DNA from 2 places in the Leucobacter faecis genome. Region 1 is predicted to be linked to the other one. Evidence: predicted binding sites of a transcription regulator. Region 1 holds the regulator's gene; the other holds the start of a gene.
The links. The regulator LexA, encoded in region 1, represses DNA repair genes until DNA is damaged. The targets are predictions, from matches to a motif close to TCGAACANNTGTTCGA.
Positions count from the first base shown of each region.

Region 2: the regulator LexA is predicted to act here: its motif matches at 2,816-2,831, upstream of ACXR2T_RS12530 (HNH endonuclease signature motif containing protein).

Region 1 is NZ_JBTJEP020000002.1:154,116-158,814, forward strand. It holds gene ACXR2T_RS02430 (DsbA family protein) at 1-214, opposite strand, end outside; gene ACXR2T_RS02435 (histidinol-phosphate transaminase) at 262-1,341, opposite strand; gene ACXR2T_RS02440 (hypothetical protein) at 1,394-1,822, opposite strand; gene lexA (transcriptional repressor LexA) at 2,076-2,738, shown strand; gene ACXR2T_RS02450 (methylenetetrahydrofolate reductase) at 2,766-3,692, opposite strand; gene ACXR2T_RS02455 (uroporphyrinogen decarboxylase/cobalamine-independent methonine synthase family protein) at 3,689-4,699, opposite strand, start outside.
Region 2 is NZ_JBTJEP020000017.1:53,512-58,210, reverse strand. It holds gene ACXR2T_RS12545 (SipW-dependent-type signal peptide-containing protein) at 1-526, opposite strand, end outside; gene ACXR2T_RS12540 (class I SAM-dependent methyltransferase) at 588-1,355, opposite strand; gene ACXR2T_RS12535 (hypothetical protein) at 1,487-2,575, shown strand; gene ACXR2T_RS12530 (HNH endonuclease signature motif containing protein) at 2,850-4,699, shown strand, end outside.

The DNA of each region.
Region 1 (4,699 bases):
CCTGCGACTCACCCTCGGCCTGTTCACCCGTCTGCGCCCCCGCTTGCGGAGTTGCTGCAGCGCCCTGGCCCGCGCCAGAACTCTGTGACCATTGCACCGCCCCAAACACGAGGGCGAGGGCGGCTACCACCGCAAGAATCACATTAACGAGCCGCGACGTGCGCAGCTGGCGTTCGAGCACGTGGCGGGGCATGGCTTCGGGCGCTGTAGGCATACCCAGCACCCTATCGCCGCGTGTGTGCAGCGACGCTGAGAGCCCCGTTAGCTCTGAGGCGTCAGCGCGGTGATCGCGTCGATCACCGCGGTCGTCTCGCTCTCGGTGCCGGCCGTGATGCGCAGGTGTCCATCAATACCCAGGTTCCGGATCAGGATGCCCTGCGCACGCAGTTGCTCAAATACCGCGTCGGGGTTGGCAAAACCTCCGACGAGCAAGAAGTTGGCGCCCGACTCATGCACACGGTAGCCCAGCGCAGACAGCGCCGAACCGAGCCTGTCGCGCTGAGTGCGAATATCGGCAACCGTGGCCAGCATGGTTGCCGCATGCTTGATCGCGGTGGTGGCCGCTGCCTGCGTGAGGGCTGACAGGTGGTAGGGCAGGCGCACGAGGCGCAAGGCATCGATGACGGCGGGGTCTGCGGCTAGGTAACCAAGACGCACCCCCGCAAATGCAAACGCCTTACTCATCGTGCGCGATACCAAGAGCCGCGGGCGCCCCTCAAGGAGCGTGACGGCGCTCTCTCGTTCGCCGTCGAACTCAAAGTATGCCTCATCGACAATCAGTATCCCGTCGAACGCGTCATACGCGGCGAGAATCACGTCGCGGTCGAGCGGTGTTCCTGTCGGGTTGTTGGGGCCGCACAGAATCGCGATGCTGGGCTGGTGCTCGGTGAGCGCCGCACGTACATCATCGGCTGCCAGTCGGTACCCCTCGGGCCGCGGCACCGCGATCCAGCCAGTGTCAGTGCCATCGGCCAGCAGCGGGTACATCGAATAGGTTGGGGTGAAGCTCAGTAGGGTGCGGCCGGGCCCACCGAAGGCCTGCAGCACCTGCTGCAGCACCTCGTTGGAACCATTCGCGGCCCACAGCTGCTCTGCTGTGAGGCCATGCCCCAGGTAGCCGGCTAGCGCTACTCGCAGGCCGTCGAACTCGCGATCCGGGTACCGGTTTGCCGTGCGCACGGCAACTTCGAGCGCCGCGGTGATGTCTGCGACAACCTCGTCGGGAATGGGGTGCGTGTTCTCATTCACATTCAAGCTCACGGGAACCGGGTCTTGCGGAGCGCCATAGGGCCGCTTACCCACGAGATTGGCACGGAGGGGAAGATCACTCAAACTGGTCACGCAGCCAGTCTATAGAGGGCGAGCAGCGCTGCCCGCCAGATGCTACGCCAGGCTACAGCCCCAGTTCCTCAGCGGCCATCACCGAACCGCTGTCGCCATAGCGCAGCGGCACCGCAATGGGCTGACCCGCCGCGATGTCGGCGCCGCGTAGCTGGTTGAGCTGAATGATCTCTGCCACCAACTCGCGGGGATCCATCGCCGGGTCGAGCTCGGTTGCCAGCTGCCACAGCGAAGCTCCCGGCGCCGCCACAATGTACCCAAACTCAGCACCACTGGGTTCCCCAGACGCCACAGCTTGCGGTGCACCAAGAGTCGCCACCAGGGCAAACGATGCCGCCACCGCACACGCTGCAAGTCCGCCAAAGACGACGCGGCCCCGGCGTGTGAGTCGAATACGCACGGGCGCCACTCGCGCCGCGGGCGCGACTGCGCCCGCTTGTGCCCTCTGAATGATGGGTACCTGCGTCACTGCTGCACTCATTGTCATTTCCCTTCAATCGAGCGTTCACCACACGGGCGAACATCGCTTTCGAATATAACTTCGATATATCGAAACCGCAACCCCTTCGTTCGATCTTCACCAAACTTGCGCACGGAATTCTCGAACACTTGTTTGGCGGGTCGCACCAAAGCCGGGTAAGCTTTCGAACCAACGAGAGCACTCAAGCAGGCACCTCCGACACTGACGTCGACAGCCCGCCTGCCGCGAAGCACAGCAACGAGGAGTCGACATCATGGTCACCAATGCAGAACGGTTAGAGCGCTTAGACCGGCTGACCGCGAAACAGCGCGTTATTCTCGAGTACATTGTCAGTTCGGTAACCACGCGCGGGTATCCACCGAGCATGCGAGAGATCGGCGACGCCGTGGGGCTTTCGTCACTTTCGAGCGTCACCCACCAGCTCAACCGACTCGAGTTGGCGGGCTGCATTCGGCGGGACCCCCACCGCCCGCGCGCGCTCGAAATTCTCGTGAGCCCCACCGTGGACGAGCCCCCGGTCGACACTCCCGTGTCAGCTGAAGAGACTGCCTTCGTGCCACTCGTCGGGCAGATTGCGGCCGGCGTACCGATCACTGCTGACCAGCAGGTGGAAGAGATCATGCCGCTGCCCCGGCAGCTCGTAGGCAACGGCACGGTATTCATGCTCAAGGTGGTGGGCGATTCGATGGTTGACGCCGCGATTTGTGACGGAGACTTCGTTGTCGTTCGTCAGCAACGCGAAGCGACCAGCGGCGATATCGTAGCCGCCATGATCGACGGCGAAGCGACCGTCAAAGTGTTTCGACGTCGCGACGGCCACACTTGGCTTTTGCCCCGCAATAGCGCGTTCGAGCCGATCCTGGGTGACCACGCCGAGGTCCTCGGCAAAGTGGTCGCGGTGCTGCGCTCGATCTAGCAGCCCGCGACCACTCCTCGGCCCCCGCTAGACCAGCGCGGGCGATAGCAGGTCAAGCTCTCGCAGCACCGCGAGCACACGCTCGTGACGGTTGAACGTGTAGAGATGCAGGGAGGGCGCCCCGCCGTCAAGCAACTCGCGAGACAGCTCGATGGTGTGCTCAACCCCGAGCTCTGGTGCATAACCGCCAGCTTCTTCGATTGCGCGCATCAGCTCTGAGGGCGCCGGGCGGCCCGCCAGCTCGGCGACCTTGCGCAGCTGTGCCGCTGTCGCCACCGGCATGAGGCCCGGCAACACCGGAATCGTAAGCCCTGCGCGCTGGGCATCGGCCACGAACGCGAGGTATTCGTCGGCGTAAAAGAACAGTTGCGTGATCGCAAACTGTGCGCCTGCTTCCTGCTTCGCCACGAGCCAGTCAACGTCCTCGGCGCGAGAACGCGACAGCGCATGCCCGTTGGGGTAGGCCGCGACGCACGTGCGCCCCACACTCGTGAACGGCGGGCGCTCGGCCCTCGCCTGTGCCACCAGTTCAACGAGCTCGAGCGAGCTGAGCGAACCGGCCACGGCCGCATCAGACTCGCTAGACCCGCGCGGTGGGTCTCCCCGCAGCGCGAGAAAGTCGTGCACGCCAGCGTCCATGATGCCGTGAATCGCTTCAAGAATGGCCTCGCGCGTCTCGCCCACCGTCGTGAGGTGTGCGAGCGGTAGGGCATTCGTGTGATCACGCAGATACTTCACCAGGTCGAGTGAAGCACCTCGGTGCGACCCGTTCGCACCGTACGTCACCGAGATGAAGTCGGGCCCCGCCGCGGCCAAATGCTGCACCGCGTTTCCGAGCGCAAGCGCCGCGGCACCACTGCGAGCCGGAAACACCTCAAACGAAAACCGTGGCTTGGTCGGCGCGCTGCCGGTGAGCAGCAGGTCACCCGATGCGCGAGTATCAGATGAGCTCATACGAGCACCTCCTCGGGGCGTCCAGCGAGTTCGGCACTCGCAATCGTTGTGCCCCGCACACGCGCGGCAATCTTGGCAAAGGCGACGTCACGCGCAAAGTCGGGTGAACCGTGTCGGGGCTTCTCGTCAATCAAGTACGGCGAGAACCCGCAGTCGTCGGTTGAACCCAACTGTGCAGGGGGCACGAATCGGGCCGCACGCACGAGCTGTTCGGCAATTTCGCGATCAGTTTCGAGCTTCGGGTTCGTGGGGTCGGTGACACCAAAGAGTACCCGCGGCGTGCGCCCGCCGGCCGCAGCAAGGTCGCGCAGCTGACGGCCTACGAGCCGGGCCACTCGATCCGGATCAGACTCACCCGCGGCCTGCACCAGAAAGTAGCCAGCTTCGATCTGAAACAGCTCGGGAATCAGTTCGGCATAGTCGACGTCGGCGCTGTGCGCGCTGTCGTGATCGTTGCCGGGGCAGGTGTGCACACCGACCGCCTGGCGCAGGGGCGCAGGCACCAAATCGAGCACGCGGTTCATCAGCTCGATAAACCCGCTGAGCGCGGCGGGCCCCGCCCAGGGCGCGCGCAGGTCACGGCGCAGAGCAAGCCGCCCCTCGGTGAAGTCGATCGTGACGCGCGCGGCCCCGGCCGCAAACGAGCGGCGAATGTCTTCTGCGCAGCCCGCCACAACATGGTCGAGAAATTCGGCGCGCGTGTATGAACCGGCCAGGTCGTCAGTCCACATGAGCGACAGCATCGACGGCGAAACAACCGCTTGCTTCAGCGGCAGCGTGGTGAGCGAGCGGGCAGCCTTGACGTCGTCGGCGGCCCACCCACGAAACTCAAACGGTGCGCGCGCGAGCCTCGGCACGACCCGGTGATGGCCGTCGGCGAAGACGGCAAACACCGGGTCTTCGCCCGGCGCGCTACGCTCGGGATCGGGCCCGAGCGGGTAACTCGAAAAGCTCTGCCTGCGCTGTTCGCCGTCGGTAACGATGGGCGATCCGGTCGCTTCAAGGCC
Region 2 (4,699 bases), on a different contig from region 1:
CGGTCTCACCCTGTTCGATCGTGTTGTCTGCAGTGACCTTGAAGCACAGGAAGGTTGGCGTTTCAACGGCCGCGAGATCGAACGTCGTGCCGTTTTCGTTCGTGCCGGCAGTGTACGCCGATGCGTCACAAGTCGCAGCGGTCGTGTAGACATAGCTCGCTGTCGTGCCGCTGATGGCAGCTGCCACGTTCTGTGCCACGGTCACTTCTGCTTCGTTGGTAGCCCCGTCGATCAACTGCACTGCAAACCCGGCATAGACGTCATCGCCCGGCGCAAGTTTGTCTGCGTTGACCTGAAAGTTGAGCGTTGCGGCGTCGCCTACTGTCGCGTGATCTGTGAAGATAACACCGTCAATCGAGCCCTCAATCCCAAACGTACCGCTGCTGAAGATTCCCTTCGCCCATTCCTGGTCGGTCCATGCGGCGAGCGTTATCGCTGCGCCGACCCCCAACACGAGCCCACCAGCGAGCACCGCGCGTGCTTTGGTCCAGCCACGCTTCACTGTTACATTCTCCTGTTTAGACATCTGTGTCTCCCCTCAGACAACCCGCCATCTGGCAGATACCTCCAGGCTACGCCACAAAGAGTTATACGTCATGCGGCATGTTCTTTCGCACCACCACGACCGTGTCTTCAAGGTGGTGTTCGTGGCCGTCTGGGCCCGCAGCTGTGCGTTCTCGCACCTCGGCGACCTCGACGATCCACCCGTCGACCTCTCGCCCCTCTGGGCTGAGCCCCAGTGTGAGCAATGCGAGCTCACCGGCCGGTGACAAGAACTCGCCGGGGTGGTTCTTCGCCCACGGCGGCGGAGCCGCGTGCGACAAGATCACGAGCCGGCCGCCGGGAGCGATCCGCGTCAACGCCGTGCGCAAGATCAGCTCCCGCGGCAGCTCAACGGGCGACTGCATGAAACTCGCGGTGATGAGGTCGAACGGCTCGCCTGAGCCATCGACCTCAGCAGCGCGCAGCGTCCACTCCCCCAGGTCGGCGGCAATAAATCGCGCGCTCTCGAGCCCGCGGGCCGAGGCTTCGGCGATGCCTCGCGCCACGGCCGTGGGCGACAGGTCGATGCCGGTCGCGCTCCAGCCGTGTTCGGCGAGCCACAGCACGTCACCGCCCTCACCACACCCCAGATCGAGCGATCGCCCGGGCTCCCAGCGCTCCGCGACCTCGGCCAGCACTCGGTTCACCCTGCCCGACCACACCTGCCCGGCCTCGGCATAGCGCCGCTCCCAGAACTCAGCAGGGTTGGCCTGCGGATCCGGAGCTGAGTGCGCACCAGCGTGCTCAGCTGAGCACGCGGCAGCAGGGGGCAAGTGAGGGGCCGTCGAGTCAGTGGGTTCGTGCGATGCCATATGCCCAGCATGGCCCGCGACGAGCCTTACGCGCAATCGTGTTCGCGCACGACGTTGAACCTCATGCCGAATCGATGCCTGAGCTGGCAGAATGATCTGCACTGCTTCTGAATCACCTTGGAGAAGAAATTATGCCGCTTCGTTCGTCGCGTGCAGGCCGCCTAGCGGCCGCGGCCCTGGCCGGAGCTGCGGCAGTGTCGCTACTCACGGGCTGCACACTATTGGCTGGCGTGCCCGGCTTGTTCGGGGACGACGCTGGGCCAGCTGGTTCCGGATCGCGCGACAGTTCAGGGCCGGGGCCGGGTGCCGCCCCGCAGACGGCCGAACGGAGCGCAGATTCCTCTGGCGAGGCAGCTACTCCAGAGGCGGTTTCGACCTATCACCACGAGGGGCTCGGAGTTTGGTTCGATTACCCGCAAGAGTGGAGCGTGGCCGTGCCCGCGGTCTCGACAATCGAGATCATTGATGCAGAGCCTGTTGCGCTTTCAGCCCATGGGCCGGTTAGTTTCTATTACCTCACTACCGCCGCGGCAGACGGCGGCCTGTACCCCGTCTTGGGCCTCACCGGAGAGGAAGTCCTCGACGCCTCTGACCAGAGCAAATCACCGGCCAGCAGTGTCGCCATGCGCTTTGCCGCACAGTCCGAGAACCCGACCGAACGCTTTGATCTGAGTTTCGCAACCACCACCAGCTTTGGGGTGGACGTGAACGATGGCACCGCACCACATAGCGATGTCGCGCTTATCGACCGCTTAAAATTCGAGACTCACGCAGATGCAGAGAAGTTCAGCAAGTCGGCGCTGTACCAGCAGCTGAAAGACATCTTTATGTCGACCCGCTACCAAGAATCGCGTGAACGCCCGAGCGGTGACTTGGGGCTCGCGCAGCCAATCTCGCTGCCCGCCTGTGACGGCACACAGATAGCGGTCGTGGGCACCTCTTGGACGCCAACCGATTACAAGGCCGACATTGAACGGTATCTCAAGCTGTTTCCGGGCTCAGAATACTCTCGCACCGATTTCTTATGCACCTCCTTCTTGCGCCCGGCGCTCGATAACTCTGACGATAACTACATCTATTTTGTCTTTCAGCGCACCGGTAACGACACTTCCCTCACTTGTGAAGTTGTGCGCGACGCTGCCAGCGCAGGCGGAAACACCCACGGTAAGTGGCTGCGTAACGTCGCCTGGGCCGACCGTGGCGAGCAGGTGCCCTGCTGAGGGCGGTTCTCATTGGACGGCTGCCTGCCTCGGTTCAGTCATGCTGCGCGTCTGTCCGTTTTGCCATGCTGCGCGGGCGGGAAGTTTGGAAAGAAACGCGCCAGCGTTTCTCTCTTCCCGTGCAAGTGGTCTCGGCACTTGCGAGTCGCAGCATCCATCGCTCTGTACGACGAGTCGTCCACAGCCCCCTGTTTCGACCGAAAATTGGCGTGATTACGCCAAATCTGTGGATAACTTCACTCGAATAAATCTACGATCCGTGAGACAATAGGGTATGGAAGCCAAACCCTCACCCCAGCACGAAGAACCCCTCGCGGGCCTCTTCACTGAGGCTGCGAGCGAGGGTGCTGATGCGGGCACTGAAACCGCCACGGCGGATGCCACTAGCGGGCTGGGGATGCAGGCGAAGTGTGACGAGATCGTGCAGCTCATGGCGCACGTGCAAGCTTTGTTCCCGGCCGACTGCCCCGGCGCAGACGCCCGCACGGTCGTAAACGCGCTCACCGACGAGGGCGCCATCGACTTCGCAAAGATCGTGGCGCAGGTGATGCGTAAGTTCACTGAGCTGCAGGTGCTCAGTGCCGGGGCGGTGGGAACGCGGTCTGCGAAACGTGCCGGGCAGCCCGGCGTCGCGCAGGCGAGCGGCTTCAAAACGAGTGTTGAGATGATGCAGCACCTCACCGGCAGTTCGTGGGGTGAAGCCTCCCGCAAAGTGCGGGTAGGAGAAAGCATCCTCACCGGCGAAACAGCCGAACGCGAAGCCCTCGAGCAGCGCGAAGCGCTCGCCGCGAAGCGCGCCCTCGAAGCCAGCGCCAGCGACGCCGAGGGTCATGATGACGACGGTGGCTCGACTGCTCTTGAAACCGCAGCTGCTGAGGCGGAGCTGGTGTTGGCGGTGCCGTGGCATTCCGTGCTTGACCGGGCCGTGTCACGTGACCTGCTCACCGACCCACAAAACGATGCGATCAGGCAGGGCCTCGGCACTCCGCCCCGCACCCCCGCACCAAACACTCCCGCCGTAGGCACCGTGGCAGATGGCGCTGCGGTAGCGCCGGCGTGTGCGTTCCACACGGCCGCCTACGCGGCCCTCCACGCTTCCGGGCATTCGCCCACCCCCACGGTAGATCTTTTTGATGACGGGGACTGCGGGGGCCGGTGTGAAGCAGCTCTGCTGGTGCTGTGGTGGCAGGCCGGGCTCGACCTGATCGAGGCCGCCCAGCATACCCGGGTGGAAGAGCTGCGCCGCCACGCGCGCGCGATTCGTGACCTCCTCGACCCCGAGGGGGCGACGCTGCGGCGTAACGAGCGGTATGAGGCGCGCTCATTCAGGTGGTGGACGGACCCGAATGGGCAGTTCCATGCCCGCCTCACCTGTGACGATGACGCGGGGGCGTGGATTCAGACGATCTTTGCGAGCGCGCTGCGCCCCCGACGGGGCGGGCCCCGCTTCATCGACCCGGCAGAGCAGGCCGCGGGGGAAGAGCTCGCGCAAGACGAGCGCACCCACCATCAGATCTCGCACGACCTGCTCATCGATCTGCTCCAGTCGGGCGCGGTCGCTGACCAGCAGACCGTGTTCGGTACGAGGCAGGTGGGCGTGCGGGTGGTGCAGGTCGTGAACCGGGCCGAGTACCTCGCTGAGCAGGCCGAAGCCCGCGCCGCCGAGACGGCCTCGAAAGCCGCCAAAGCGGCAAAGAAGGCGCTCCGGCAGACGGCCAGCGGCGCCACCCCCGAGGCGCAGCAACCCTCAGACACACAGACACCGGCCGCGCAGCCTCCGGCTGACCCGGTCGGGGTGGTCGCCTGGTATGAAGACGGGCTCACCATCACCTCCGACTCAGTCGTCGCCAAGCAGCGCTGCAACGCCGGTGTCGTGCACGTCACGGTCGACGAAGACTACAACCCCCTCGACGTGGGGCGCGAACAGCGGCTCTACAACGGGGCCCAACGCATCGCCCTCGCCACCCGTGATGGCGGGTGTCGCTGGCCAGGCTGTGACCGGCCCTCTTCGTACTGCGAAGCACACCATATTGACCACTGGCACTCCGACCAGGGCCGCACCGACATCGATCGAGGGATCGCCCTATGCGCCTTATGCCGACGTCGGCATAATTTGCATTATGA